4 regions of the Brevibacillus sp. HB2.2 genome follow, and region 3 is predicted to be linked to each of the others. Evidence: riboswitches for the same ligand, from Rfam matches in the RefSeq annotation. Region 3 holds a riboswitch; each other region holds the start of a gene.
What was found. Region 3 has a riboswitch for S-adenosylmethionine ahead of HP401_RS14485 (pyridoxal phosphate-dependent aminotransferase). Riboswitches for the same ligand answer to the same signal wherever they lie in the genome.
Positions count from the first base shown of each region.

Region 1: linked by a shared signal. The riboswitch ahead of mtnK (S-methyl-5-thioribose kinase) and the one ahead of HP401_RS14485 (pyridoxal phosphate-dependent aminotransferase) in region 3 are both predicted to bind S-adenosylmethionine.
Region 2: linked by a shared signal. The riboswitch ahead of HP401_RS28065 (homocysteine synthase) and the one ahead of HP401_RS14485 (pyridoxal phosphate-dependent aminotransferase) in region 3 are both predicted to bind S-adenosylmethionine.
Region 4: linked by a shared signal. The riboswitch ahead of HP401_RS13015 (aminotransferase class I/II-fold pyridoxal phosphate-dependent enzyme) and the one ahead of HP401_RS14485 (pyridoxal phosphate-dependent aminotransferase) in region 3 are both predicted to bind S-adenosylmethionine.

Region 1 is NZ_JABSUV010000010.1:129,319-134,821, reverse strand. It holds gene HP401_RS09740 (sigma-70 family RNA polymerase sigma factor) at 1-412, shown strand, start outside; gene HP401_RS09735 (anti-sigma factor) at 412-1,587, shown strand; SAM riboswitch class I at 1,684-1,829, shown strand; gene mtnK (S-methyl-5-thioribose kinase) at 1,963-3,192, shown strand; gene mtnA (S-methyl-5-thioribose-1-phosphate isomerase) at 3,189-4,229, shown strand; gene HP401_RS09720 (GNAT family N-acetyltransferase) at 4,328-4,903, shown strand; gene HP401_RS09715 (ABC transporter ATP-binding protein) at 5,039-5,503, shown strand, end outside.
Region 2 is NZ_JABSUV010000061.1:2,361-7,863, reverse strand. It holds gene HP401_RS28075 (MFS transporter) at 1-156, opposite strand, end outside; gene HP401_RS28070 (ArsR/SmtB family transcription factor) at 153-1,202, opposite strand; gene HP401_RS28065 (homocysteine synthase) at 1,357-2,661, opposite strand; SAM riboswitch class I at 2,754-2,860, opposite strand; gene HP401_RS28060 (rhodanese-like domain-containing protein) at 3,172-3,483, shown strand; gene HP401_RS28055 (SCO family protein) at 3,537-4,190, shown strand; gene HP401_RS28050 (YqzG/YhdC family protein) at 4,187-4,525, opposite strand; gene HP401_RS28045 (hypothetical protein) at 4,628-5,398, shown strand; gene rnjA (ribonuclease J1) at 5,497-5,503, shown strand, end outside.
Region 3 is NZ_JABSUV010000017.1:69,988-75,490, reverse strand. It holds gene HP401_RS14510 (SPL family radical SAM protein) at 1-118, opposite strand, end outside; gene HP401_RS14505 (2OG-Fe(II) oxygenase) at 131-844, opposite strand; gene HP401_RS14500 (methylated-DNA--[protein]-cysteine S-methyltransferase) at 837-1,376, opposite strand; gene moaC (cyclic pyranopterin monophosphate synthase MoaC) at 1,549-2,031, shown strand; gene HP401_RS14490 (MFS transporter) at 2,035-3,291, shown strand; SAM riboswitch class I at 3,352-3,465, shown strand; gene HP401_RS14485 (pyridoxal phosphate-dependent aminotransferase) at 3,548-4,729, shown strand; gene HP401_RS14480 (hypothetical protein) at 4,884-5,354, shown strand.
Region 4 is NZ_JABSUV010000015.1:39,396-44,898, reverse strand. It holds gene HP401_RS13030 (PhoH family protein) at 1-861, opposite strand, end outside; gene HP401_RS13025 (YhcN/YlaJ family sporulation lipoprotein) at 1,064-1,669, shown strand; gene HP401_RS13020 (trans-sulfuration enzyme family protein) at 1,693-2,880, opposite strand; gene HP401_RS13015 (aminotransferase class I/II-fold pyridoxal phosphate-dependent enzyme) at 2,877-4,040, opposite strand; SAM riboswitch class I at 4,135-4,254, opposite strand; gene HP401_RS13010 (pyridoxamine 5'-phosphate oxidase family protein) at 4,329-4,787, opposite strand; gene HP401_RS13005 (DUF5665 domain-containing protein) at 4,926-5,267, shown strand; gene HP401_RS13000 (hypothetical protein) at 5,277-5,503, opposite strand, start outside.

The sequences.
Region 1 (5,503 bases), on a different contig from region 3:
GGCAGAGGATTTGACACAGGAAACCTTTTGTCGCGCCTTCTCTTCCTTGGAGGACTACCGTGGGGAAAAAGTACGGCCCTGGCTGTTCAAGGTGGCCTATCACGCTTTCGTGGATGTTTATCGCAAGAAGACAAAACAACGCTTTGCGTTTGTAGTAGCCTTGCCAGAGCGACCTGATCATTTGGCGGTTGATCCGGCAGAGCATGTCGTGAACAAAGAGCTGTGGGAAGTGGCCCATGACTATTTGGAGCAACTTCCGGAAAAGCAGAAACAGGTCATTTTGTTGTCTGCCATGCAGTTTTCCTACGCGGAAATGGCAGAGGTGCTCGGTATCGATCTGGCAGACGTCAAGCGTTCCTTGTTTCGGGGACGACAAAAGATGCGGCAGTTGTGGAGGGAGGAAATCCGGTGATGAACAAGGATGAGAATCATCGCGAGCAAAGGTTGCTTGCTTATTTGCGTGGAGAAATGACGGCAGAGGATTCGAAACAATTCGAGGAAGAAATAGCCGCTGACGAAGAGTACGCACAGCGGTTGGAAAGGCTTTTGTTGGGGGAAGAAACAGAAGAGGACAACGCGAAAACCAAACAGTCTGAAACACTGTCAGCTGAAAAACAGCGTGCCATTGTTCGCCGGGGGAAATGGAAAAATCGGTTGTCCAACGCAGGATTCACCATAGGGCTTCCCTTTCTGGCCGGAGTTGTGTTGCTGATTCTGAATGGCTGGGTGGGATCGCTGATGCATGAAGATCTGTTCCGCGTTGCAAAGTCGATGGTCAATTTTACTCAGCCAGGTGTGAGAGTGGGGGGGAGTGGTTCACAGGTCGGATTGCTGTACGGAAACATCAGCATGGAACTAAGCGAGCGGGTTGGGGGAGAGGAAAAAAATGCGGGTCGTTTTGAGAGTACGAATGTGCTGTGGAATGTGAATGCCAAGCCGCAATGGACGAACGGGGTCAGGGAGCAAAAGTTGTTTTTCCGTTATCCGGCAGAGGAGGAAACGGAGGATACCATGTCTCTCACCTCAGCTGCCTGGACGACAATGGAGAAGCTGCCCGAAGGAACGGTTTCGCAGCTTGCGATATCCTTTGACCACTTTCTGACGTACGAGGAGTATTATAAGCTGGTTACCCGCCATGTTACCTCTTCAGGTCAAGATACAGTCTGGCTTGCAATAGATACAGGGGTAGAGCTCAAGCAAGCTGAAAGCGGAGATGTGCTTTTTGGTTCCGGGGAAGTGTGGGGATTTGCCCAGCGAGAAATGGATTACGGTGGTGTATATAAAAAAGGGGCTGGGGACAGAGTAATCGCAAACTATCTGGAGGAGATGAGTTATTTGTCAGAGCAAGAGGAACTGGCTCGTGATATCGGAAAATCCTTACTCCCTGGCAGAGATATACAGATTGCAGAGCGATACAGTCACATACAGAAATACGGGGTTCGCATTTACGGAGCCGTCCTCACCGGACCTACGAAAGAACTGCTGAAGCTCAAGGCAGAAAAGTCGATAACAGCAGCGTTTTTAGGCAAGGTAGACTGGTGGAATTGGGAGCGACCTGCGGCATCCGGAACACAATACAGCTACTGATAGCAAGGTGCGAATTTTTGCACAAAAGGGTGTTGACATCGTGGAAGCGTTGGTTGTATGATTCAAACTAAATCAAAAACCGAATACGTTTTGGATACCTTATCCAGAGAAGGTGGAGGGACTGGCCCGATGATACCCGGCAACCGACATGACGCCATTTAGACGCGAGAAAGCGACTGATTAACAGGCGACATGCACGGTGCTAATTCCTGCAGAAACAAAAGTGGTCTGGAAGATAAGGGGGACATCAACACGGTTCTTACACGTGACGACAGCGACCTCTTTTCTTCGGGAAAAGAGGTCTTTTTTGCTCTCATGACACAAACAAAACAAGTAGAGATAGAGGAAAAATAAGTAGAGGGGAGTTTTGGAATCATGGCATATCGCGCATTGACTGAACAGGAAGCAGTGGAGTACGTAAAAGGAATACCGGGTCTTTTTAGCGAAGGAGCAGAGCTGACCAGCCGAGAAATCGGGGATGGCAACCTCAATCTGGTTTTTGACATTCAAGAGCCAGCAACCGGTAAGAGCGTCATTGTCAAGCAAGCACTGCCTTTTGCCCGCGTTGTGGGGGAATCTTGGCCGCTTACGATTGATCGGGCTCGCATCGAGAGCGAGGCACTCCGGATTCAGCACAAATACGTTCCAGACCTGGTGCCACAGGTGTATCATTTCGATGGGGAACTTGCGTTGACCGTCATGGAAAACGTTGGGGACCATATCATCATGCGCAAAGGGTTGATCGAAGGAAAGCGGTATCCGCTATTTGCGAAGCAGATTGGCCGTTTTCTCGCGCAAACGTTATTCTTCACATCCGATCTGGGCGCACATCCATACGATAAAAAAACGCTAGTCGGAACATTCATAAATCCAGAATTATGCAAAATAACAGAAGATCTCGTCTTTACCGATCCGTATGAAAATGCGCCTACCAACGACTTCAACCCGTTGATCCGCCGCGAAGTCGAGGCGATCTGGAACAACAGGCCGCTGAAGCTGGAAATCGCCAAGCTGAAATACGATTTCCTTACGCGATCGGAGGCGCTGCTGCATGGTGACTTGCATACTGGAAGTATTTTCATCACGGAAAACAGCCTAAAGGCAATCGATCCAGAGTTCGCTTACTACGGCCCAATCGGCTTTGACATTGGAGCGATTATTGCCAATCTGCTGCTCAACTACGCAGGACAGCACGGTCTGCAAAAAGATCAAGGAGAACGGGAAGCATACCGCGAATACTTACTGGAAACAGTCGAGGATGTCTGGAATGAATTCGTTTCACAATTCGTTCAACTCTGGCACAAGCACGCCAAAGAGCGCAGCGCCCATGTCGAAGGACTGTGGCAAAGCTACGTGAAGCGCCTGATTCAGGATACAGCAGGCTATGCCGGATGCAAAATCTTGCGTCGTGTCATTGGCTTGGCAGGCGTAGCGGACCTGAATGCCATCGAAGACGACCAGACTCGCGCAGAAGCAGAGCGTCTGGCTCTCTCGATTGGAGAAGCGCTGATTCTCGGTCGCGGCGGCATCGAGGAATCGACAGATATCACGGACATCGTACGCACAATAACTGAACGCTACTACCAGGAGGCTACAGCAGTATGACAACCAGCACTCAATTGGCACCTGTAAAGTGGGAGAATGACGCATTGGTCTTGCTTGACCAGACGCGTCTGCCAGTAGAAACGATTTATTTGAACTTGACCACCTCCGAGCAAGTATGGGGTTCCATCCGACGCTTGGAAGTACGTGGCGCACCAGCCATTGGCATGGCGGCAGCTTACGGGCTCTACCTGGGCATTCGTGGAAGTGAAGCGAGTAACTACGACGAGTTTTGGCAGGAATTGAACCAGCAGGCAGACTACCTGGGCTCTTCCCGTCCGACAGCGGTGAATCTGTTCTGGGCGTTGGATCGCATCAAGGCTCGTGTTGAAAAAGCAAGCGGTGCGTCGATTGCCGAGTTGAAGGCGGCAGTACTCGATGAAGCATTGGCGATTCAAAAGGAAGACGCTGAAGTATGCCGAACCATCGGGGAGCATCTGCTCACTCTGTTGCATGATGGTATGGGAATTCTCACGCACTGTAACCCAGGGGCATTGGCTACAGCAGCGTACGGCACGGCTACTGCTCCCTTTTATTTGGCAAAGGAACGCGGTTGGAACCTGAAGGTGTACGCGGATGAAACCCGTCCTGTTCTTCAAGGCGCTCGTCTTACTGCATTCGAATTGCAGCAAGCAGGAATTGATGTGACGCTGATCTGCGACAACATGGCGGCGATGGTCATGTCCCAAGGAAAAGTAGAGGCTGTCATCGTGGGGACAGACCGCGTAGCAGCGAACGGCGATGTCGCCAACAAAATCGGTACCTATGGGGTAGCGGTATTGGCAAAAGCTCACGGCATTCCTTTTTACGTGGCAGCTCCTTTGTCCTCCGTCGATTTGGACACACCGACAGGCGCAGATATTCCGATTGAAGAGCGTCCAGCCGAGGAAATTACCCATGGCTTGGGCAAACAGGTAGCTCCAGACGATATCAAGGTGTACAATCCTGCGTTCGATGTAACGCCTGCGAAGTACATTACAGCGATCGTTACCGAGACAGGCATTTTCAAGCCGGAAGAGATCGGCAATAGCAAAAAATAAAAGACATTTTTATATGCGTTCGCCTATTGTTGCTGGCGGGCGCTTTTTGCTCATTTTGGCGTTTTCTAGTAAAATATCCAAGAAAAGGGGAGATTCGTATGCAAACGATCCAACAGATAGCAATCAATGAAGATACGTACTTGAAGCAATTAGAATTAGCCGATGCTGAGCAGTTATTTTTGCTTACGGATTCGAACCGGGAGAATCTTATGGAATGGCTGCCGTGGCTGAATTATACGAAGAAGGTAGAGGATTCTCGCCAATTCATCCAAGCGACGATTCATCAGTACAACGATAATCGCGGCATCCACTACGGTATTTGGTACCAAGGACGTCTGGCTGGTACAGTCGGCGTACATACAGTGGATTGGATCAACAAAAAGACGTCCATTGGCTATTGGCTGGGTGCGCAATTTCAGGGAAAGGGCCTGATGACAGAAGCAGTGGCGACCTACTTGGACGTGTTAATCTTTGGATCATGGGATTTGGAAAAAGTAACGATTCAGGCTGCTACGGAAAACTACAAGAGCAGATCGATCCCGGAACGATTAGGGTTTCAACTGGAAGGGATACTTCGCCGGAATGAATTCCTTTACGATCATTACGTGGATCATGCCACTTACAGCCTGCTAAAAGAGGAATGGCTTGACTGGAAAACCGATAAAAAATCTTAGATTGAACTGTATGCATTGATTGACAATGAAAATTCTGTAAATTACGATGGTGAAGACAGATCAAGAGGGCTGCGCGTGATTCGCAAGCCCTTTTTTAGTCGTGCTGTTAGGTCTAAATAAATAGAGGTGATTTACATGCAGACACTTCGGCAATTATCTTGGTTTTTTCGTGCCTATTGGAAGCGATACGTCATTGGAATCTCTGTGCTGTTTGTCATCGATGTTCTCATGCTATGGCCGCCGAAATTAATCGGGGATACGGTCGATTCGATTCGCAACAGTTCCCTGACGGACGCTGACTTGACGCAAACAGTGGTCATCTTGCTCGTATTGGGTGTGAGCTTGTATGGGTTGCGGTTTCTTTGGCGGTACTTGTTAAATGGGGGAGCCTTGATTCTGGAAAGAACGCTACGTGAGCGACTGTTTGCCCATTTGACCAGAATGACCCCGTCGTTTTTTCATCGCAAGCGCAGTGGTGATCTGATGGCCGTGGCTACCAACGACATTCCCGCCATTGAACAAACGGCGAGTACAGGGGTGCTTACGCTTGTCGATGCGTTGTTCATGACCGTGTTAACGCTAGGCGTCATGGTGACCGCG
Region 2 (5,503 bases), on a different contig from region 3:
TCCGACCGCACCTTGTGAGCCTGTTGCCTGATAGATTAACCAGCTATTGGCGAGGGTACCGAGTGAGGCGCCGAGTTCTGAAATGAGCTGACCGAAAACAATCCAGCGATAAGAACGCTGCTGCCAGACAGAGGCTTGTACAGCGGTTTGGCTCATGGGGTGCTCCTGTCCAGGAATTCATCCCATAACAGGGGTAGCTTGTCCAGCGTATGACGGCGGAGTCTGTAACGGGAGCCTGCTGTTTCAACTAGATGGGCAGACCGCAGCATGGATAGGTGATGGTGTACTGTCGATTTCGCCATTGAGAGTTGATCGGTTATCTCTTGCAGGCTCAGGTCTTTTTCCGCGAGCATTTTGACCATGCGTAGCCTGTGCTCATCTCCGAGTGCTTTTAAGGCTTGCACCAGTGATGGGGGTGGCTGATAAGGATCTACAGCATCGTGCAAATTTTCGTCGGCAACAGGGTAATAAAAAATCTTCGTACCGACAGCATCGGCCTGTACGGTCCACGGGCGGTAGATCGCTTGCGGAATCAGCAGTACGCGTGTCACGGCAGGCTCTGGGAGGTAGCTAGATCCCGTCGTATACTCCACAAAGGCTTCGGGGTTGAGCTTTCCTAGCTTGCTTTGTTTTTGCGACCAATCCCGTTCTAGCATGCGAACGATTTTTTCCTCATGTGGCTTGATGTGAGTGGTATACCAGCCTTCCATCAATCCGAGAATATGGCCCCGCAGCACTTCTCCATCAACGGAAGTAATATGTTCGATATACGATTCAAAAAAGAGATGTGCGCTGCACGCTTCCTGCAAAGCGGCGCAATCATCCTTGCTTCCTTGTGCAGCCTTCCGCCGTGCTTCCTGCCTATTTTCACCGAGATAAGGAAGGGCTTCGTATCGGAGTTGTTCGATTGAGAGCTCTCTGACATACGAGAGAAAGGAATCCAGATCAGCGAAAGGGCAAAGATCAAGTAGTTGCAAAAGCGTCTTCCACGTGTTGTGCTTCTTCGCATATTCGACCTCTTGCCGTACAGAAGGTGATAGCTCGTCCAACAGTTGATGCCAGTAGGCAGGAGGGTGCTCCATCGTGTGATGCAATTGGTCGTAGGTAGCGGCAGCGATTCCCAAGGCAGCTTCGAATAAAGGAGAATACGAGAGCTCAACCCGATAGGTTGTTCGTTCACTGCCAATGTTCAAAATCTTCATGTGATCATCCTTCCAGAATTTGTACATAATTATGTATTTTATAAAATACGAATTTTAAATTCAATATTTTTCGAACGAAATGAGAAAAGGAAAAGAAGAATCACAAATCTCTAGCCAAAGAGATCATGTGATTCTTCTTTCTGTAAAGATATAGTTAGCCGACCGTGGATAATTGCAACGCACGCTGTAGTGCTTGCTCCAGATCAGCGAGGATATCGTCGATCGCTTCTGTGCCGACTGAGAGACGTATAAGTCCCGGGGTCACTCCGGCTGCTGCCTGCTCCTCTTCTGTCATCTGCTGATGTGTTGTGCTCGCTGGATGAATGATAAGTGACTTGGAATCTCCGACATTTGCGAGATGGGAGAACAGCTTCACTGACTCGATTAATGTTTTTCCTGCCTCAACGCCACCGCGAATGCCAAAGGTCAGGATCGCGCCAGCACCTTTTGGCAAATATTTTTGGGCCAATTCACGCTGGGAGTCTGACTCCAATCCCGGATAACTCACCCACTCTACGGCAGAGTGATTGGCGAGAAACTGGGCTACTGCCAAGGCGTTCTGGCTATGCCGCTCGATGCGCAGATGCAGAGTTTCTAATCCTTGCAGGAACAAGAAGGAGTTAATCGGAGCGACTGCTGCTCCGATATCGCGCTGGAGCTGGACACGTGCCTTGATAATATAGGCAAGCGGACCGACTGCTTCTGTATAGACGACGCCATGGTAGCTTGGATCTGGAGTAGTCAGACCTGGGAATTTTCCGTTGTTCCAGTCGAATTTTCCTGAGTCTACGATGATACCGCCAATTGCTGTTCCGTGGCCGCCGATGAATTTGGTGGTGGAGTGCACGACGATATCAGCCCCGTGCTCAAAAGGACGGCACAAAATCGGAGTCGCAAAGGTGTTGTCCACGATCAACGGCACACCATTCTCGTGAGCGATATTGGCGATCGCCTCGATATCAGCGACATCAATACGCGGGTTGCCGATTGTCTCGCAAAACACGGCTTTTGTCTTTTCATTGATATAGGCCCGGAAATTTTCTGGATTGGATTGATCTGCAAAATGAACCTTGATACCGAGGCGGGGAAGAGTGTGGGCGAACAGGTTGTAGGTACCGCCGTAGAGGCTGCTGGAAGCGACAATCTCGTCACCCGCATGTGCAATATTTAAGATGGCGAATGTAATGGCAGCCTGCCCGGATGCGGTCGCGAGTGCACCAACACCACCTTCGAGCAGAGCAACACGCTTCTCGAATACATCCTGTGTGGGATTCATGATGCGTGTATAGATGTTCCCAAACTCTTTTAGGCCAAACAGGTTGGCTGCCTGCTCCGTATCGCGGAAAACATAGGAGGTCGTCTGATAGATCGGAACAGCACGTGAGCCTGTTACAGGGTCAACCTCCTGCCCACCGTGTACCGCAAGTGTTTCTGGCTTCCATTGTTGTTGATCGGACATGTCCATCTCTCCTTTTACTATAAGGGAATCAGCGAATAAAAAAACGGAGCATTCTCCTGAGAAGAAGAAGGCTCCGATCATGCACGGGCTTGTGTTCATCTCTCAGAATCACTGGATTCTGCAGGAATTGGCACCATGCAGCTAGTCTGCTGGTTGCCGGGCTTCGTAGGGCCTGTCCCTCCACCGCTCTTGATGAAAATAATTGTTGTCGTAATTGTATGAAAATAAATCCGTGCTGTCAATGTGGAATATACAGTTATCAGGGAGGTTTTTATGTATATATGAATGAAGGTGGCTTACTCATGCCATTAATTTGTAACGGTTTTGTCTCAAGCTGTTCACATCCCGTGTGGCTACTGCCGCAGCGAAATAGGAGATAATGGTAGAAAATAGGGAGCATCAATGCAGGGTGAAGCCAAGTGCTCCTCGCGTTAGAAAAGTAAAAAAGCGTGTGATATCATGGAGGTGGTTACAACTGATCTGATCGTACATATAGGAGGATAAATAGCGATGAGCCATGGAGTAAAGGAAATGACACCACAAGAGCTGTTGGAAAAGCTGGAAGCCAAAGAGGAACTGCAAGTCATTGATGTACGTGAAGTGGATGAGTGGAATGCAGGTCACATTAAAGAGGCAAAGCTGATCCCACTTGGCTTTTTGCCACATCGTATCGATGAGCTGGATAAGAACATTCCGATTGTGATGGTTTGCCGCAGTGGTGCCAGAAGCAATACAGCTACAGAGTATTTGAGTGCACAAGGGTATGACGTGGCGAATATGGTTGGCGGCATGCTCGCATGGCCAGGTGAAGTGGAACAATAAACGAGATAGAAACAGTGTGAATGCCTCCCGTGTGTAATCAGGAGGCATCACACATGGGACAAGCAGGGAGGAAGCAACCGATGAGTGAAGGAGCACAATTGCAGCAGGAATCTGCAATGAAGAAACATTGGTTTCCTGTGTTAGCTGGTATTATCATTTTAGCTATCGTCGGAGTATTTGGTTATAATTACATGACAAAAGAGAAGATCGAGGTATTGAAGCCGATTGCAGACTTCACCTTAGACAACAGTGACGGAACAACCTATACATTTCATTCAAGTGCTGGCAAGGTACGACTGGTAGAGTTTATGTTTACCAAGTGCCCGGATATTTGTCCGGCGACTACGTTTAACATGGCCAAGCTGCAAGATCAGTTGAAGGAAAAGGGACTGTTCGGAGACAAAGTGGAGTTTGTTTCCATTTCCTTTGACCCTGATAACGATACACCGGAAGTCTTGCAGGAGTATGCAGCCAAGTTCAAGGCAGATCAGAGTGGCTGGAAGTTCCTGCGTGGGGACGCTCAGGCTGTAGAGAAAGTAACGAAGGATTTTGGTCTGATGGTCATTAAGGAGCCAGATGGTTCTTATTCCCACACGGCTCGCATGTTCCTTGTGGATGGAGAGGGAAACATGCGTCGCGCGTACGGGATGGCAGCTAACATGGAACTGGAAGTCATGATGAAAGAGATGGTACAGCTCGCTGACTAGCGGGTCTCCTCATAGAAGATGTTTACGACCTCTTCTGTTTGATTCACGAATTCAATATGAACGAGTAACGCCCACCTGCGATTGCTTTCTTGAAGCAAGAGCTTAAACGTCTCTTCTGACGTGGTGGGCGTTTTTTGTTTTCGTCCGACATGCAGGTAATCCACAATTTGAGCGTTTGGATATCGCTTCATCGTTTCCTGCATCGCGAGCCTGCCCCATTTTGCATAGGGAGGCTGGGCATAGGTAGGGAACGGCTGAAAGATGAGCAGGAAAAGGACGGTGGAGAGAAGGGGCATCATGTTCCGATAGCGAAATAGGCGACGAGCTGTTTGCACTTGCTATTCCCTCTCTTTTTCGAATGATTTGCCATGTATTTTGAAGACTTTTCGGAATATCATTCGTAGAAAATAATGACAATGAAGTGCGGGAGGTTTTCGATGCATTACTTGCTCATTCCCTTATTTGGCGTTCCTGTTTTGGTGGGGGTTCTTACGGCGATTTTTCAAAAGCCTCCTTTCTGGAAAAAATGGGGGCTGACGATTGCTTCAGTCGTATTGATTTACGGAGGCTGCTTTGCCGCGAATGTATATTGGCAAGTGAAGTATGGCATTCCGGTGTTACCTACGGAGTCTGATTTGGAGGTCTTTTTATACTTTTGTATCCTGTTAGTGTTTGTTTGTATTCTCCTGTATATTGGCTTTTTGATCACGATGAGAAAACAGTTTTGGAAGATGAACCTCGTTTTTCTATGCACAGCTTTTGGTTTGTTTAGTTTTTTTGCTGCTGCCTTTTTAGGGATGGGTCCCTTTTTGAAGAAAGCGGAGTACGTGATCGTCGTACAAAAAGCAAAAGACCAGTGGAAAGAGTCCAAGATGGACAACGAGAAGCCTATTGATCTCGCCCTCGTATACAGCAGACAAGAGTGTACCAAAAATTGTGTCGGGTATCCGTATTCAAGTCTCATCCTGGTACGAAATCAGTCGGACCAGCCGGTGGAGATCGATCTAAAGCTGCGATTGAAAAACAAAAGCGGCAACGTATTAAAAGAGGTCGAGGCCATACCGTTAAAGCTCGCTTCAGGAGAAATAACGGAGGTATGGACGGGCGATTCTTATGCGAAGCACGATTTCTGGGCGAGAGCTAGTGCCGTTACCGATGAACGAGTTGCCGATTTGGAGTATCAGTATTCGATTATTGACCGAAGATGAATGTGTGGAATAGACAAGACTGGGTGAAACGAACGTCTTACGTTGTGATATAATAAGAATGGCATGCTTGGTTCGGATTCCCATAATCATGCACGACGATGTTAG
Region 3 (5,503 bases):
AGGAGCAGGCGAAAGAACAGCCTGTATACGGATTGAGCGAATGGGTGTAATCCACAAGAAATCCGCTTCCTTTATTAAGGAGGGTTTTCGGCACTTTATAGGAAAGGATGCTTTTCATATGGGGCGTTCCTCACTTTGCATCATGAAAAATAATTCCGAGGCTGTAGCGCTTTCCTGAGGTAATCGTGCTGACACCGTGGCGCAGCGTATTTTTATAGTAGCCTCGCGTACCCTGCACAGGACGGTAGGATGTCGGGAAAATCAGACCAGCGCCTTGGTCCAAGGTTATTACATGTCCCCGGCTCTGCGCGCGCGGCCGTTGCTCCATCAGTAGAAATTCTCCGCCCCTGTAGTCCTTCTCCTTCTGATTCAAGGCAAAAACCACTTGAAACGGGAAGAACACCTCGCCGTACATATCCTGATGCAAGCAATTATAGCCATCTGTCTCGTATTTCAAAATTAATGGAGTAGAGCGCAGCTGACCCTGATCGTGACAGTGGGCCAAAAATTCAGGGAGGGTAGCAGGATAAATAGCTTCGCGACCAAGCAGTTCCAGCCACCGATTTGCAGTCTGCGCAAGCATCGGATAAAAGCCTTCGCGAAGCTCCTGCAAAAGCGGGGGAAGGGGAGCCTGATAATAGCGATACTCGCCTTCACCGAAACGGTACCGCGCCATCTGGATCGTATTGCGAAAAAGCTCATCCTGTCCGTACATAGCGATTAATTCTTCGCACGCATCCGCGCTTATTAAAGAAGGAAAAGCAGCATACCCTTGTTCATCTAGCTCCTGTTGCATGGATTGCCAGTCAAGTGCAGCAATCCTCTCTGTCACTGATTTAGCCATGCTTCACACCCCGATTTGCCTTTTTCTCCAGATCGAGCAGAGTTGTCTTCATGGGCAGTCCTCCGCGATAGCCAGTCAGTGAACCATTTTTACCGACGACACGGTGGCAGGGGACTGTAATGAGAACCGGATTGGCACCGATTGCGGCACCGACGGCACGAACAGCAGCGGGCTTTTCAATGATGTTTGCAATGTCGGTGTACGATGCCGTTTGACCGTATGGGATTTGGCGCAGTGCCTCCCAGACAGCAAGCTGAAAAGGCGTTCCAGACAGGTCGCAATCCATGGAAAAATGCTCGCGCGTCCCCTGCAAATACTCCATTAGTTCTGTTGCAAAAGGCTTTAGCCACGGATCGTCTTGCACCAGTGCACTGTGTGGGCGATGCTTTTCAACCCACACTTTCAATTCAGCAAAAGGCTGGTTGACTGAGCCGACATAACAAAGCCCGGAAGCCGTTGCAGCCAAATAAATGCTCCAATCCCCATGTCTTAGTATTGACCAGCGTACCGTCTGATCCTTCTTCGTTTCCATTTCCATACGCCTCCTTTGAGCTGTGTACGCACAGTATACCTCCAGCATCTGTTCTTCGTACGTTTTTAGGAGTGGATGAGCAAGATAACGAAACTACGCCATCTACATTCCCATTGCTTTTATCCAGCGGCGGGAGTAAGGTAGGAGAAGATAGAGGAGGAACGATACTCGTATGACTGATCAATTAACACATTTTAACGAACAAAATCGAGCGCGGATGGTAGACGTGTCTGAGAAGGACGTCACAAAACGGGTGGCTGTAGCCGAGAGCCAAGTCAGCATGAAACCCGAAACCCTCGCCCGAATCCGCGAAGGTCGAATCGAAAAGGGCGATGTACTCGCCGTAGCGCAGGTAGCAGGTGTCATGGCTGCCAAAAAAACGTGGGAAATCATCCCGATGTGTCATCCGCTGCCATTGACTGGCATCGACATACAGTTTGCTTTTGTAGACGAAACGACGCTTGCGATTACAGGAACCGTGAAGACGACAGGGAAAACAGGCGTCGAGATGGAGGCTTTGACCGCTGTAAGCGTAGCGGCTTTGACGGTGTATGACATGTGCAAAGCCATGGATAAAGAAATGATTATCGGTCCGACCAGTCTGCAATCCAAAACAGGCGGAAAAAGCGGCGATTTCCATCGGGGAGAGAAGTAAGCCATGAGGCAAAAGTGGGAATCTTATCCGAGCAGCATTCGTTTATTGGCGATTGCTGCCGTCATTTTTTCTACCGGAATGGCATGTATTTGGCCGCTGGTCACGATTTATATTCATAACCATCTCGGAAAGCCGCTGACTGTAGCCGGCTTCTTGTTGCTTTTAAATCAAGGCGCATTCTTGATCGGGAGTATTGTCGGCGGGATGCTGTTTGACCGCTGGGGCAAAATGCGCACCATCATTGTCGGTTCCATCGGCGTTATCCTAATTTCGCTCGGTTTAGGTGCTACGCAGGATTTTACGATTTATGTTGTGTTGCTTCTCTTGAATGGACTGTTTTATGGATTACTTTCTCCTGTGATGAATGCATTGGCCGTCGTTTTGTGGCCGGACGGAGGACGTAAAGGAATCAATCTGATTTATGTCACTCTCAATGTGGGGGTAGCTGCCGGTTCTGCGTTGGGTGGCTTCTTGGCCAGTGTGTCATTTGCCTGGACGTTTTTCGGCAATGCCATCTCACAAGTGATCGTCCTCGCTATGTTCCTACTCATTTTGCCGCGCCAGTTAAAAATGGTGGAACAACAACGCCAAAACTCGACGACTGGACAAAGCATGCCTGAGCAAGCAACTGATGATGTGCTGCGACAATCACAGCAAGAGCCAAAGGTGGTATGGGGAGCCTTGCTGCTATTATGCGGGGGGCTATTAATTAGCTGGATTGTGTATGTACAATGGACAACGGTGCTGTCAACCTATATGCAATCCTTGGGCATTTCCCTCCGTCAATACAGTCTGTTGTGGACGCTGAACGGCGGCTTGATCCTGTTTGGTCAGCCATTGATTGCCTGGGTCATTCGACGCTTTGCCCGAACGCTAAAAGCCCAAATGCTCTTGGGCGCCTATATTTTTGCCTTGTCGATGCTGATTTTGTCGCAATCAACGGCTTATGCAGGCTTTGTGGCGGGGATGTTCATCATGACGCTGGGCGAAATGCTCGTGTGGCCAGCGGTGCCAGCAGTTGCTGCACAGTTTACGCCAGAGGGACGAGAAGGCTTCATTCAAGGGCTGATTGCGGGGACTGGATCAGCTGGGCGGATGCTTGGACCACTGCTCGGCGCATTCATCTTCCAATCGATTCACGCGCAGGGACTATTGTTCGTGATGGCAGGCTTGTGTCTGTTGTCTGTTGCATTCTTCGCCTTCCACACCTCTTTTCATAAAAGAAGGCATCACGTGCCGGTACAGAATCAAGCATCTTGACACGATTTGCGTGCTCAAGTAGTATGATATAGACGAAAAAACAGTATATTCCGTGTGTTTGACTTATTCAGAGAGGTGGAGGGACTGGCCCTATGAAGCCCGGCAGCGGATCTGTTCCATGTATGGACAGATGCTGTGCCAATTCCAGCAGGATTTTTTCCTGACAGATAAGGACGTGACCAAGCTGATCTCCCCCTTTTTCTGTATGGAAAAAGGGGGTTTTACTGTATTGGCCCAAGAAAGGAATGGAAGAAAGATGCGCATTCAACCCGCCGATATGATTGATCGACTCCCTACCCAGTTTTTTGCGACCCTGGTGGCAAAAGTAAACAAGGTCATTGCGCAAGGCCATGACGTCATTAACCTGGGGCAGGGCAATCCCGATTTGCCGACACCGCCGCATATTATTGAAGAATTACAGGCGCAAGCGGCACAACCACTCCATCACAAATATCCGCCTTTTCAGGGACGCATGGAACTGAAGCAGGCAGTAGCTCATTGGTATAAGCAAGAATTTGATGTGGACCTCGATCCGGAGGAAGAAGTAGCGATTTTGTTTGGCAGTAAAACCGGACTCGTAGAGATTTGCCAAGTACTCATGAATGCAGGCGATGTTGCACTGGTTCCAGACCCAGGCTATCCGGATTATTGGTCGGGGGTTGCTGTTGTCAACGGACGGATGGTCATGATGCCGTTGAAGGCGGAAAATGACTTCTTGCCAGACTACAGCCAGCTGTCCCAGGCTGATTTGGATCGAGCCAAACTGATGTTTCTCAACTATCCGAACAATCCGACAGCAGTCAACGCACCACTTGAGTTCTATGAGGAAACCATTCGTTTTGCCCGAAAACATGAAATCGTCGTCTGCCACGACTTCGCCTACGGGGCGATCAGCTATGACGGGAAAAAGCCGGTCAGCTTCATGCAGGTTCCAGGTGCAAAAGAAGTGGGTGTAGAATTTTATACCTTGTCCAAAACGTACAACATGGCAGGCTGGCGAGTAGGTGCCATGGTAGGTAATCGCGAGCTGGTTCGTCTGATTAACCTCATTCAGGACCATTACTTCGTCAGTCTGTTCGGTGCAGTACAGATGGCGGCAGCCAAAGCGATGACGGATTCGCAACAGTGCGTCCGCGATCTCGTCACTGTCTACGAAAGCCGCCGCAATGCCTTGTACTCCAATCTGCATCGGATTGGCTGGCAGGCTCCGCCATCTCAAGGTTCGTTTTTTGCTTGGCTTCCTGTTCCAAACGGCTTCACATCTGTGGAGTTCTCTGACCTACTTTTGGAAAAAGCGCATGTCGTCGTAGCGCCAGGAAATGGCTTTGGCCCGACAGGTGAGGGTTATGTGAGAGCAGCTTTGTTATCCAATGAAGAGCGTCTCGCGGAAGCGGTTCAGCGGATTGAGCGGTTAGGGTTATTTACAAAAACAAAATAAACGCGAGGCAAATTGGCCACACTACCGTATAGATGGAGTGTGGCTTTTTTCTTCTAGAATAAAAATCATTCTCATTATTGACAGATAATGATTTTCATTATACGATGTCATTGTTGTTAATGATAATTAGTCTCAGCGAGAGCGGGAGGGTACCATGCGCTATCAGATTAACGGTTACACGGATATGTATACGGTGATCGCCAACGAGCGAAAAATCGGCGGAGCCATTGAAGCAGGCCAGATTCGCTTGCGGACGGGAGAAGTTTACGCCAATGCTGTTCTCACTCGTTTGGAAATGTCAGGTGCGCATTTTTGCTCGATCGGATTTGTTACGGAAGAAGGCAAAAGGCTGATTGTCCATGTGAATGATATCAGCATGATCGCTGATGCTCGTCACGTCAACGTATGTGAGCTGACGAACGAATGCATGAGAGTAGAGAAGTCAGCAGAGAGACTGAAGCGATTGAAGCGACTCTGTGAGCTGAATGAAGGCAGCTGTACGCCGACCTTCCAGGAAGAGGCACTGCTGTTGGCAAGCGATATCGGTATGGAAGAAGCGTCCAATCATGTCGACCTCTCTTTCCTTCCCCAAACAGAGAAACCACGTGTGTTCCGTATTGCTTAGGAAAATATAGCCCATACATATGGACCCCTTTTCGTTTCATACGAAGAGGGGTTTTTTGCATGCAGTGCGTGAAGACTAATGGTTGAACAACCGCTCGACATAGTCAAAACCTATCTGCTCATAGCTAGCAAAGATTGGACTTACGCTGT
Region 4 (5,503 bases), on a different contig from region 3:
TTTTTTGTATTTTTGCTGGTCTTCGATTTGCAGCAGGCCCGCTGCTAATGCCAGCAAGGTTTTTCCTGTACCGGCCTTACCGGTCATGGTTACTAAAGGAATATCATCTCGTAGCAGCAATTCGGTTGCCATCCGTTGCTGCACGTTACGGGCTCGGATGCCCCAAATCGGATCATCATCTGATACAAGCATTTCTAACATCTTTCCGTCTGGGTCGACCTTTCCAATCGCTGAAATGGATGGGTTGCATTCGTCCTTCAGCACTAAAAATTGATGAGGGTAAAAGCGATAGCGCGGAAAACAGGAGGCCAGCTGCAGTTTTTTTGTCGCATAGTAAGTCTTGATGATATCGGACGCTACCATCATCTTCTGATACCCCGGGTAAATACTGGAGAACTCCCCCACAACTCGATCCGAAAGAAAATCCTCTGCGGAAATATTCAATGCATCAGCCTTGACTCTCATAAGCGCATCCTTACTTACCAGAATGACTGGTCTTGGCTGTGGTTTTCCGTTTTCCTCCTCTTGTAAGTTTAGTGCAACCGCTAAAATCCGGTTGTCATTACTCATTTCCGTGAATTGTTTTTGAAGGCGGTGGAAAGAGGAATGATTCAGTTCCACTCGAAACAATCCACCTGTTTCAAGGGTAATGCCAGTGTGCAATTGCCCCAGCTCACGAAAACTGTCAAAGAGCCGAGATACGTACCGAGCATTGCGGCCAATTTCATCCATGTACCGCTTTTTGGAATCGATTTCTTCCAATACGACAGCTGGTATGACGATTTCGTTGTCAGCGAAAGAAAACATCGCCCTTGGATCTTGCAGGAGTACGTTGGTGTCCAGTACGTAGATTTTCTTCAAAATCTCGCCTCCTATTACCCTTCTTATATACCCTATGCAATTTTTGGAGGGATGCTCAAGTGCGGCGACGTGATGTACTACAGTCTATGTTCAGGTAGACAGAGATAGACGACCCATTGGCAGAATGAAAATGGACAGCCCAGAACAAAATACTTGTAACCCTGCCCTCCTAACGAAGGAAGGCAATACTGGGAAAGGGAGAATGCCTGTGAAACGGATCATGATCTACTGTCTCGGTTTTAGCTTGTTGCTTACAGCATGTACGTCAGGCAATATACCCCCGACGAATCAGGCTGCACAACAGCCGAAGCATGCCACTCATACTCAGCGTGTTCAGCAAACAGCTCCCGAGCCTGCTTATAATCAATCTTCCCAAGCCACCGCTGATCGTCTCGCCCAACTAGCAACACGTGTGAAAAGGGTGCACAGCGCCACGGCTGTGGTCTTGGGCAAATATGCGGTAGTCGGTATTACTGTGGATCCGAATCTGGATCGCCCAGAAGTTGGCGTCATTAAGTATACAGTTGCGGAAGCTCTGAAAGAAGACCCCCAAGGAGCGAATGCTGTCGTTACTGCAGACCCTGCCATCGTCCAGCGTTTACGGGAAATGAGAGATGATATTCGTCGTGGCCATCCGATTGCCGGAATTACCGAAGAGTTGGCGGATATGGTAGGTCGGATCATCCCCCAACTGCCACGCAGTGTGCAGCCTCGTGAAGAAACCCCTTCCCAAGTAAAAGAAAAACGCATGCACAAAGAGCCACAAGGACAAAACAAAATCAACGCAAATCGTACAGGCACACCATAAACAAAAAGAGGTATCCCCCGGATTTAAGCCCGGGAGAATACCTCTTTTTCTTTATGGACTGGTGCTTCAGATGGCAAATGATCCAGTGCTTGCTTCAAATCTGCCACCAAGTCATCGAAATCCTCTAGACCAGCTGACAATCTGATCAAACCGTCTGTGATTCCCCTTGCAGCTCTTTCTTCAGCGGGCATCGCTGCATGTGACATCGTAGCTGGATACGAGAGAATCGTTTCCACTGCCCCGAGGCTGACTGCCACAATCGGCAATTTCACGCGATCAAACAGCGCTTTTGCTCGCTCACGGCTCCCTACATCAAAGGAAAGAACAGCCCCATGACCAGTCGCTTGTTGTGTTTGAATCAGGTGACCGGGGTGATCCGCTAGTCCCGTATAGTAAACTCGGCTTACCTGTGGATGCGTAGACAACCACTCAGCCAAGTCCGCGGCTGTCTTCGTACTCACATCCAGTCGGGCTTTCAATGTTTTGAGCCCACGCATCACGAGCCAGCAGTCCTGCACACCCAAAATCGCTCCCATGCCATTCTGGATAAAGTAGAGCTGCTCCCCTAATGCAGCCTCCCTGGTCACGGCCAGACCAGCCACGACGTCGCTATGCCCTCCGATAAACTTTGTTGCACTATGAATGACCACATCTGCGCCAAGTTCCAATGGTCGCTGGTAATACGGGGTAAGGAACGTATTATCGACGATGACGAGCAAGCCGTGCTCTTTCGCGATACGAGAAACCGCTGCAATATCTGTCACCTTTAAGGTGGGATTGGAGGGGGTCTCCAGGTAAACCCCTTTTGTTGCCGGTGTAATGGCCGCACGAACGGCTTCTGTCTCTGTCGCATCCACGAACGTTACAGAGATGCCCATTCTCGACAATACCTTGGTCAAAAACCGAAACGTGCCACCGTATACATCTTCCGCCACTACAACATGATCTCCGGCAGAAAACAGCATGAAAACGCTGGAAATGGCAGCCATGCCAGATGAGAACGCGAAACCGCGTGCGCCTCCTTCTAGAGTCGCAATGCCTTCTTCCAAAGCCTGCCTGGTCGGATTGCCTGATCTGGCATAATCGAATGCACATGGCTGATCGATATCAGCCTGATGAAACGTAGAAGCTTGATAAATCGGAACCGACGACGCACCTGTGAACGGGTCAATGCAAGTGGAACCGTGGAGGAGCTTGGTGGCAAAATTCATCGTACACTCCCCCCTACGACCAAACTAGCATTCAAGGCCTGAAACAAATCGGCTACGACATCATCTGGATGCTCGATGCCAACCGACAGCCGCAACAATCGATCACAAACACCGACATGCTCTCTGACTTCTTGCGGGATATCCGCGTGAGTCTGCGTCGCCGGATACGTACACAATGACTCGACACCCCCCAGGCTTTCGGCAAAGGACACGATTTGCAGATTTTGCAGGAATACCCCCACCTGCTCCACATCGCGTACGCGGAACGATACCATCCCACTATGCCCTGTCGCTTGATTCACCTGGATCTCATGTCCCGGATGCTCGGACAGACCCGGATAAAATACCTCCGCTACTGCCGGATGCTCACGCAGCTTTTCCGCTACAATCAAGGCATTGGATTGATGGCGCTCCATCCGCAATGCCAATGTTTTCATCCCGCGAATGAGAAGCCAGCAATCTTGAGGTCCGAGTACAGCACCGATTGAATTGTGCAAAAACCGGATTTTTTCCGACAACTCTTCTCCTTTTGTTACGATGAGTCCAGCCAACACATCATTGTGTCCTGCCAAATACTTGGTCGCACTATGTAAGACGATATCTGCACCAAGCTCTAGTGGGCGTTGACAATACGGGGTTAAGAAAGTGTTGTCTACAATCGTCAGGAGACTGTGCTGCTTCGCCAATTGTGCTACTGCTCGAATATCGGTAATCTGCATGAGCGGATTGGTTGGTGTCTCGACGAAAATGGCCTTTGTATCTGGGCGAATCGCATTTTTCAGTGCTCCAATGTCACGCAAATCCACGTACGTAAACGTCAGACCGTAACGAGAGAGCACTTGCTCGAACAATCGATAGGTTCCCCCGTACAGATCGAGCGAAACAATCAGATGATCTCCTTGGGAAAACAAGCCCATGACGGTATGAACAGCGGCCATTCCCGAGGCGCAGGCGAATCCTGCATCTCCTGATTCCGCTATAGCGATGGTCTCCTCCAAAATGGTGCGAGTAGGATTAGCTGTGCGCGTATAGTCATAGCCAGTGCTCTGGCCCAAGGCAGGATGACGATAAGCCGTTGCATAGTAAACAGGAAAGCTCACCGCCCCTGTTTTTTCGTCTTTGCCTACTCCCGCCTGAATCAACTTTGTTTCCAATTTCATGTCTGTTTCTCTCCCTCCAATAGTGTACGAGGGCATCAAAAAAGCCCTCTTTCCTCTGAAAGAAGGCTTTGTTTACGTCACCGTAAGCAAATCCTTCTCATCTTTCAGAGTTTGATAACTCTGCAGGAATTAGCACCATTATCTCCCTGTTAAAATACAGGTGATTGGTTGCCGGGCATCATCGGGCCAGTCCCTCCGCCGCTCTGGATAAGAAGATTGCTATTCAATTCGATTGACCCTAATACTAATGGATCGGCAGGATTCTTGTCAACAATTTATTTCCACCCGTTAATTTGCATCCTTCAGGGCGGTCATCACTTGATTGTCCAGCTTCGCTGCTGCGTTTTTGTCATACGTCTTTTCATATTGTGGTTCTGCGGAAATACGGGAACCGTAAAACATAATATCACGAACAGCCTCAATTTTGATCTCTACCATGGCCAGCTTGAGCGGAACACCTTCTAGGCGGTCTGTTTTAACGACAGCACGACCATTAATGGCGAAAGACGAGCCCGCACCGATCAAATGCAGGACAACCTGCGGTTCCTTCGCAATATTAGCCAAAATACGTGAGCGATTATCCACGGCAAAACGAATCGTATCGGCGCTGACAGCATACGTCCAGGACAAGGAACTGAGCGATGGTGCTCCTGACTCATGGTCTACTGTGCCCAAGGTAACAAAACGCTCCTTTTGCAAGAGCTTGAATAAATCTTCGGAAAGAGTTTGGGAAACAGTTTCAGCCATTTCAAAGCCTCCTATCAAACGTTTAGTACGTTCATTTTACCCTTCGCATAGCTGATAGGCAAACGTTTCCTCTCCACCTTGATTCTGGTTGTCTTTTTCCCTAGACTGGTAGGTAACGATACCGAATGATGGAAGGGGATGGACAGCTTGTCGCCTACAGATCGCCTCATGCAGCAAATTGACCAAGTACTTGAAGAGCTTCAGGAAGTTCGGAAGGTAAATGAGCGGATGCACAAAATTGCGATGTTCTTAGAAGATATCCGACTAGCAGATGTGATCCAAAATTACACAGCCCCGCGCAAGCTGCTCTGGATCAATTTCCTCGCAGGTCTTGCCCGGGGTCTGGGATTGACGATTGGTACTGCTATCGTTTTGGCTTTCCTCGGCTCCCTCTTGACGCAATTTCTTTCGATCCCCATTTTGGGGGATTACATCAGACAATTGGTGGAGTACGTCGAGACTTACAAGCAACGGCCTTAATGATAGAGACTAGTCTCTGTCCTCGTCATGATCGTCATCATCGTGATCTTCATTCCATTCCTTACCGTGCTTTTTCCAATAGCCATACGCATTGCCGTTGGGATGCTTATCTTTCTGCTTCCCTTTTTCTTTTTTCTTTTTGTCATCATCATCGTCTTCATCGCCGTCTGTTGGCTTCACAGGCTCGACAATGACCTTTGTGCTGAGTGCAACGTCAGCTTTCTTAATCAGCTTAT